2 linked regions of the Paraglaciecola sp. L3A3 genome follow. The protein of the gene in region 1 binds, or shares a complex with, the protein of each later gene. Links are inferred from orthologs where the notes say so. Each region holds a gene or a part of one and is shown on either strand. Other genes may lie near its edges. The genes, in order: rpsG and tig.

Region 1 (3,126 bases):
GTCTAACGTGAAGATCGCTAACCGTGAAATTGAAAAGCAAGGAAAAATTCCTGCTCAGTATGAAACACAGTTATTGGGTATCACTAAGGCGTCTTTGTCTACTGAGTCATTTATCTCAGCGGCTTCTTTCCAAGAAACCACTCGTGTACTTACCGAAGCAGCAGTGCAAGGTAAAGAAGATGAGTTACGCGGCTTGAAAGAAAACGTAATTGTTGGGCGTTTGATACCTGCCGGTACCGGCTTCTCGTATCACCAAAAACGTACAGCTAGAAAACTAGCTGAAATGCAGGAACGTGAAGAACCTTCAGTTTCTGCATCTGAAGCAGAGTTAGCCTTAACTGAAGCATTAAATGCTGAAGTAACGGATACTCCTGCCGACGAGTAAAAAATAGGATCTATAAATGATCTAATTAAGTTAGATTGTTGCTTAAACCCACATATTGTGTAGTTTAGCAGCAGTCTTACTTGACAGTTCATCAATTGATCATTAGACTTCCGCGACCCGAAATTAGGTGACTTTACTGCCACTTAATTACGGTTCGCGGATTTTTCGCGTTTACGGCCCACAAGATGGGTCAAACAGTCGTAATTTTAATCAGGAGCTAGTTAATGGCAACAGTTAACCAGTTAGTGCGCAAGCCCCGCCAAAAGCCAGTAGTGAAGAGCAACGTTGCTGCTTTGCAGGCCTGCCCACAACGTCGTGGAGTATGTACTCGTGTATATACAACCACACCAAAAAAACCGAACTCAGCATTACGTAAAGTATGTCGTGTTCGTCTTACTAATGGTTTTGAAGTTTCTTCATACATTGGTGGTGAAGGTCACAACTTACAAGAGCACAGTGTTGTTCTTATTCGTGGTGGTCGTGTTAAAGATTTACCAGGTGTTCGTTATCACACTGTTCGCGGTACATTAGATTGTGCAGGCGTAAGTGATAGAAGAGCCGGCCGTTCTAAATACGGCGCAAAAAGGCCTAAGTCTTAACGGTTCTCCGTTAGTAAGGCCAAACTAAAGTATTAATTGAGTTTTGGGAATATCCTGAAAATTCTACGGAGAATTTAAAATGCCAAGAAGAAGAGTCGTAGGTCAACGTAAAATCCTACCCGATCCTAAGTTCGGATCAGAGTTACTTGCTAAATTTATGAATGTCGTTATGTTAGACGGCAAAAAATCGACTGCTGAAAAAATCGTTTACGGCGCGCTAGAAATTGTTGCTTCTAAAGCTGACAAAGCACACTTAGACATCTTTGAAGAAGCGTTGGACAACATCCGCCCTACAGTCGAGGTTAAATCTCGTCGTGTTGGTGGTTCTACATACCAAGTACCTGTAGAAGTTCGTCCCGTTCGTCGAAATGCACTAGGTATGCGTTGGTTGGTTGACGCTGCTCGTAAACGTGGTGAAAAATCAATGGCTCAACGCCTTGCAGCTGAAATGCTCGATGCTGCAGAAAATAAAGGTTCAGCGGTTAAGAAACGTGAAGACGTTCACCGTATGGCCGAAGCTAACAAAGCATTCGCTCACTACCGTTGGTAATAAGAGAAAGCTATGGCTCGTAATACGCCCCTTGAGCGTTATCGGAATATTGGAATCGTTGCTCATGTTGACGCGGGTAAAACCACGACAACTGAGCGTGTCCTTTTCTACACTGGTTTATCGCATAAACTAGGTGAAGTGCATGATGGCGCAGCCACTATGGACTGGATGGAACAAGAGCAAGAACGCGGTATTACCATTACTTCCGCAGCGACGACCTGTTTTTGGTCGGGAATGGACAAACAATACGAACAACATCGAATCAACATCATTGATACCCCAGGACACGTAGATTTCACTATTGAAGTCGAACGTTCTTTACGTGTACTCGATGGTGCTGTTGTGGTGTTTTGTGGTTCGTCTGGAGTAGAGCCTCAATCTGAAACAGTTTGGCGTCAAGCTGATAAATACCACGTTCCGCGTATGGTATTTGTTAACAAAATGGACCGAGCTGGAGCAGATTTTGAACGTGTAGTAGAACAAATTAGAAAACGATTAGGTGCTAATTGTGTGCCTATTCATCTCAACATAGGTGCTGAAGAAACCTTTGAAGGTGTAGTTGATCTTATCAAGATGAAAGCCATAGATTGGAATGAATCTGATCAAGGTATGACTTTTAACTACACAGAGGTTCCAGCAGATTTACTCGACCGTGCGACAGAGCTTCGTACTGAGTTAATTGAAGCTGCAGCTGAAGCAACTGATGAGTTGATGAATAAGTATTTGGAAGGCGAAGAGCTAACCGAAGAAGAAATCAAATTTGGTCTACGAAAACGTACTCTAGCGAATGAAATTGTACTTGCCACCTGTGGTTCGGCATTCAAAAACAAAGGTGTACAAGCGGTACTTGATTCAGTTATTGAATATTTACCTGCACCCATGGATGTTCCACCTATTAAAGGTGTGCTAAACGACAAAGATGAAACTGAAGCAACTCGTCAAGCTGACGATAGTGCTCCATTTTCTGCGTTAGCATTTAAAATTGCTACCGACCCCTTTGTTGGTACTTTAACTTTTTTCCGTTGCTATTCCGGTGTTGTAAACTCAGGCGACTCTGTTTATAACCCAGTAAAAGCTAAGCGTGAACGTTTTGGCCGTATAGTTCAAATGCATGCTAAAGACAGAGAAGAGCTTAAAGAAGTGCGCGCAGGCGATATAGCAGCAGCAATTGGGCTGAAAGATGTGACAACAGGTGACACTTTGTGTGATCCAAATCATATTATCACCCTTGAGCGAATGGAGTTTCCGGAACCGGTTATTTCTATTGCTGTAGAACCTCGCTCTCAACCAGACCAAGAAAGAATGGGTATCGCACTAGGTAAACTAGCGGCTGAAGATCCTTCTTTTAAGGTACACACTGATGACGAATCAGGACAAACAATTATTTCAGGTATGGGTGAACTGCACTTAGATATTATTGTGGACCGGATGAAGCGTGAGTTTAATGTTGAGTGTAATGTAGGTAAACCTCAGGTTGCCTATCGCGAAACAATACGCAAAAAAGTTGATGCTGAAGGTAAGTTTGTTCGTCAATCAGGCGGAAAAGGTCAATATGGCCACGTCTGGTTAACTATCGAACCTAATGAAGAAGG
Region 2 (3,212 bases), 670 kb from region 1 along the record:
TCCCATTAGCAAAATATTACTTTTACCCAATTCCACACCTTCGTGTGTATCACCATTTCTTAAACGTTTGTAATGATTATACACAGCAACAGATAACACTTTTTTAGCGTGTTCTTGGCCAATAACATAATCATCTAAGTGGCTATGAATTTCTTTTGGAGTCGGCAATGCATCTTGTTTTTTCTGTGGAGAAATTTCTTTAATTTCTTCACGGATAATGTCATTACATAAATCAACACACTCATCACATATAAAAACGGATGGACCGGCTATTAATTTTCTGACTTCGTGCTGGCTCTTGCCACAAAATGAACAATATAAAAGTTTCTCGCCATCACTGTTTTTTTCATCACTCATTTACGATTTTTTCCTATCTTTGTACTTCTACTAAGTTTAACCAACTCACCGTCAATAATAATGAACTTCAGCTAAACTTAGCTTCAGTCATCTAATCACTTATCGCTTTTGGTATCAGGTCTATTAGTTAATACTTGGTCTATTAAACCGTATTCCATAGCTTCTGTTGCACTTAAAAAGTTGTCTCTATCGGTATCTTTTGCGACTTTTTTGTAATCTTGTCCAGTATGATCAGCCATCAAACGATTCAACTTCTCTTTAATAGACAGGATTTCTTTGGCATGTATTTCAAAATCAGAAGCTTGACCTTGAAAACCACCCAAAGGTTGATGGATCATTACACGTGAATTAGGTAAACAGTAACGTTTACCCTTTTCACCTGCAGATAACAAGAAAGCGCCCATACTGGCAGCTTGACCAATACAAACAGTACTCACGTTTGGTTTGATAAAGTTCATAGTGTCATAAATAGCCATACCAGCTGTCACAGAACCGCCTGGAGAGTTGATATACAAGAAGATATCTTTCTCAGGGTTTTCTGCTTCCAAAAAAAGCATCTGAGCGACAATTAGATTCGCCATATGGTCTTCAACTTGACCAACTAGGAAAATAACATTCTCTTTTAATAAACGAGAATAGATATCATAAGAACGCTCCCCTTTAGCAGTCTGCTCGACAACCATTGGAACTAAGGCGTTTGTAGGATCGAAATGTGTATTCATCATAGGTATATTTTCTTCACAAATAAAAATGCTCGGTATATACCGAGCATTTAAGCAGTTGCAGACTAGTTAAGTCAATTAACAAAAGACAAATTAAGCCTGTTTGTTCATGATCTCGTCAAATTTCTTCTTAACTTCTTTTACTTTTGCTTGATCAAGCAGTACTTCGACAGCTTGTTCTTCTAAAGCAACATTGTTCATTTGTTGAGTTAACTCGTCGTTAGACTTGTAATACTCAATCACTTCTTGCGGATCTTCATACGCAGAAGCAGCCGTTGCAATTAAAGCGTCAACTTTAGCTGCATCAACTTTAATGTCATTAGATTTAATCACTTCACCTAATAACAAACCAATACTTACACGCTTACGAGCGTTTTCTTCAAACAAGTTAGCCGGTAACTCAGGCATGTTATCAATGTTACCGCCTTGTTGTTGACTAAATCTCTGTTTAGCTTGCTCTCTAAGCACATTAATTTCTTGCTCAACTAAAGATTTTGGTAAATCAATTTCGTTGTTTTCAAGCAAACCATTAATGACCTGCTCTTTTACCGATGCTTTCAAAGTTTGATCAAGTTCGCGCTGCATATTTTTACGTACTTCATCATTTAGCGCATCGATGTTGCCATCTTCAATACCAAATAACTTAGCAAAGTCTTCATCTACTTTAGGTAAATTTAGCTGCTCAGTCTTTTTGATAGTGATAGTAAACTTCGCTTCTTTACCTTTAAGGGCTTCAGCGTGATAATCTTCCGGGAAGGTCACTTCTGCAATGACTTCATCACCAGTTTTGGCACCAACGATTGGCTTTTCAAAACCTGGGATCATGCGATCTTTACCCATTTCAAGTTCGAAATCTTCAGCTTTTCCGCCGTCGAATTCCTCACCATCAATAGTGCCAACAAAGTCCATTGTCACTTTGTCATCTTTTTTGATTTTACGTTTTACTTCTTTGTAGTCGGCGTGTTGCTTACGTAACGTATCCATCATATCACTTAAGTCTGAGTCAGAAATTTCAACAACAGGCTGTTCTACAGTGATTTTATCAACGTTTTTAACTTCAACTTCTGGATAAACTTCAAAAGCCGCAACAAATTCTAAATCTTTACCATCTTCATCTGTTTTCATTTCAAAAGAAGGCATACCCGCTGGGGTAATTTTTTCTTGAGTAATGGCTTGATAGAAGTTTTGTTGCATCACTTCACCAGCAATCTCCTGACGTACAGCTTGACCGTAACGTTTTTTAATAACGTTAACTGGTACTTTACCTGGACGGAAACCATTGATTCTCTGGGTTTTAGCTAATTGTTGTAAACGAGATTTAACTGCAGTGTCAATCGACGCTGCAGGAACGGTAATAGTAAGACGGCGTTCTAAACCTGTAGACGTCTCAACGGAAACTTGCATTCTTCTACCTCAACTATGCGCTAACATGCGCTTATTTTATGATTACTAATAGGTTCTTAAGGGACGTAAAAAAATTTAACTGAAACACCTATTACGCCCGTCTACTTCAGTGAGCTTCAACTTACAAGTCACTTCAGAATCACCTGATAAAAAAGACGCAGTAGTATAGCGATAGCATTACAGCAAGTCGAGAATAAACCCATAAAAATTTTGGTTTAGTACAAAAAAGGAAGAAAGAAGAGGATAAATCTTAAATAAAGTAGCGAATATTGGATATTCAGAAAGCTATTAAAGTAAGTTATTGGATATAACTTAGGATGAATTACAAAATGTTGTTAATTGTATTCTTAATAATGGTGCGGAAGGAGAGACTCGAACTCTCACGCCGTGAAGCACTGGAACCTAAATCCAGCGTGTCTACCAATTCCACCACTCCCGCGAGTGGGGTGAACGATGGGGCTCGAACCCACGACAACCGGAATCACAATCCGGGGCTCTACCAACTGAGCTACGCTCACCACAGATAAATTGCAGTAACTTTAAAACTTACTTTCTCAACCTTTTGTTCACATACTTCGCCAGATAAGATTCTAACTAAGTGGTGGTCCCAGAAGGATTCGAACCTTCGACCCACGCCTTAGAAGGGCGTTGCTCTATCCAGCTGAGCTATGGAACCTAAGGTGTAAATTGAGAAAATGGTCGGTGAGACAGGATTCGAACCTGCGACCC

The links.
Region 2: the proteins of rpsG (region 1) and tig are in contact, whole or in part, in a crystal structure (PDB 3GTY), measured with the Thermotoga maritima proteins. The link is inferred for Paraglaciecola sp. L3A3 from one-to-one orthologs. Residues at the interface, in WP_004081843.1 of Thermotoga maritima: Lys34, Lys52, Lys55, Glu59, Arg62, Gln63, Glu66, Asn67, Lys69, Val71, Arg95, Ala109, Lys110, Lys111, Gly112, Arg113, Pro114, Glu117, Glu121, Ile124, Ala125, Tyr127, Asn128, Asn129, Thr130, Gly131, Lys135, Asp139, Arg142, Met143; in WP_004081061.1 of Thermotoga maritima: Glu122, Val124, Val129, Leu130, Tyr133, Glu188, Gly259, Ile262, Tyr263, Glu266, Ser270, Glu273, Gln274, Glu277, Arg308, Gln311, Ile312, Ser315, Tyr316, Glu325, Arg329, Arg336, Leu363, Phe366, Trp367, Arg373, Leu377, Arg381, Leu384, Glu387.

What each region holds. Positions count from the first base shown.
Region 1 is NZ_CP047023.1:840,986-844,111, reverse strand. The notes cover bases 1-2,798. They hold rpsG (30S ribosomal protein S7), read left to right. Parts: upstream 1-1,063; coding sequence 1,064-1,534; downstream 1,535-2,798. Other genes in these bases: fusA (elongation factor G), read left to right, coding at 1,547-2,798; rpsL (30S ribosomal protein S12), read left to right, coding at 610-984; rpoC (DNA-directed RNA polymerase subunit beta'), read left to right, coding at 1-385. Also shown: more of fusA, read left to right, coding at 2,799-3,126.
Region 2 is NZ_CP047023.1:1,507,403-1,510,614, reverse strand. Bases 329-3,212 are described here. They hold tig (trigger factor), read right to left. Parts: upstream 2,484-3,212; coding sequence 1,173-2,483; downstream 329-1,172. Other genes in these bases: clpP (ATP-dependent Clp endopeptidase proteolytic subunit ClpP), read right to left, coding at 453-1,082; clpX (ATP-dependent protease ATP-binding subunit ClpX), read right to left, coding at 329-357. In the rest of the region: more of clpX, read right to left, coding at 1-328. UniProt on the Bacillus subtilis protein: Involved in protein export. Acts as a chaperone by maintaining the newly synthesized protein in an open conformation. Functions as a peptidyl-prolyl cis-trans isomerase.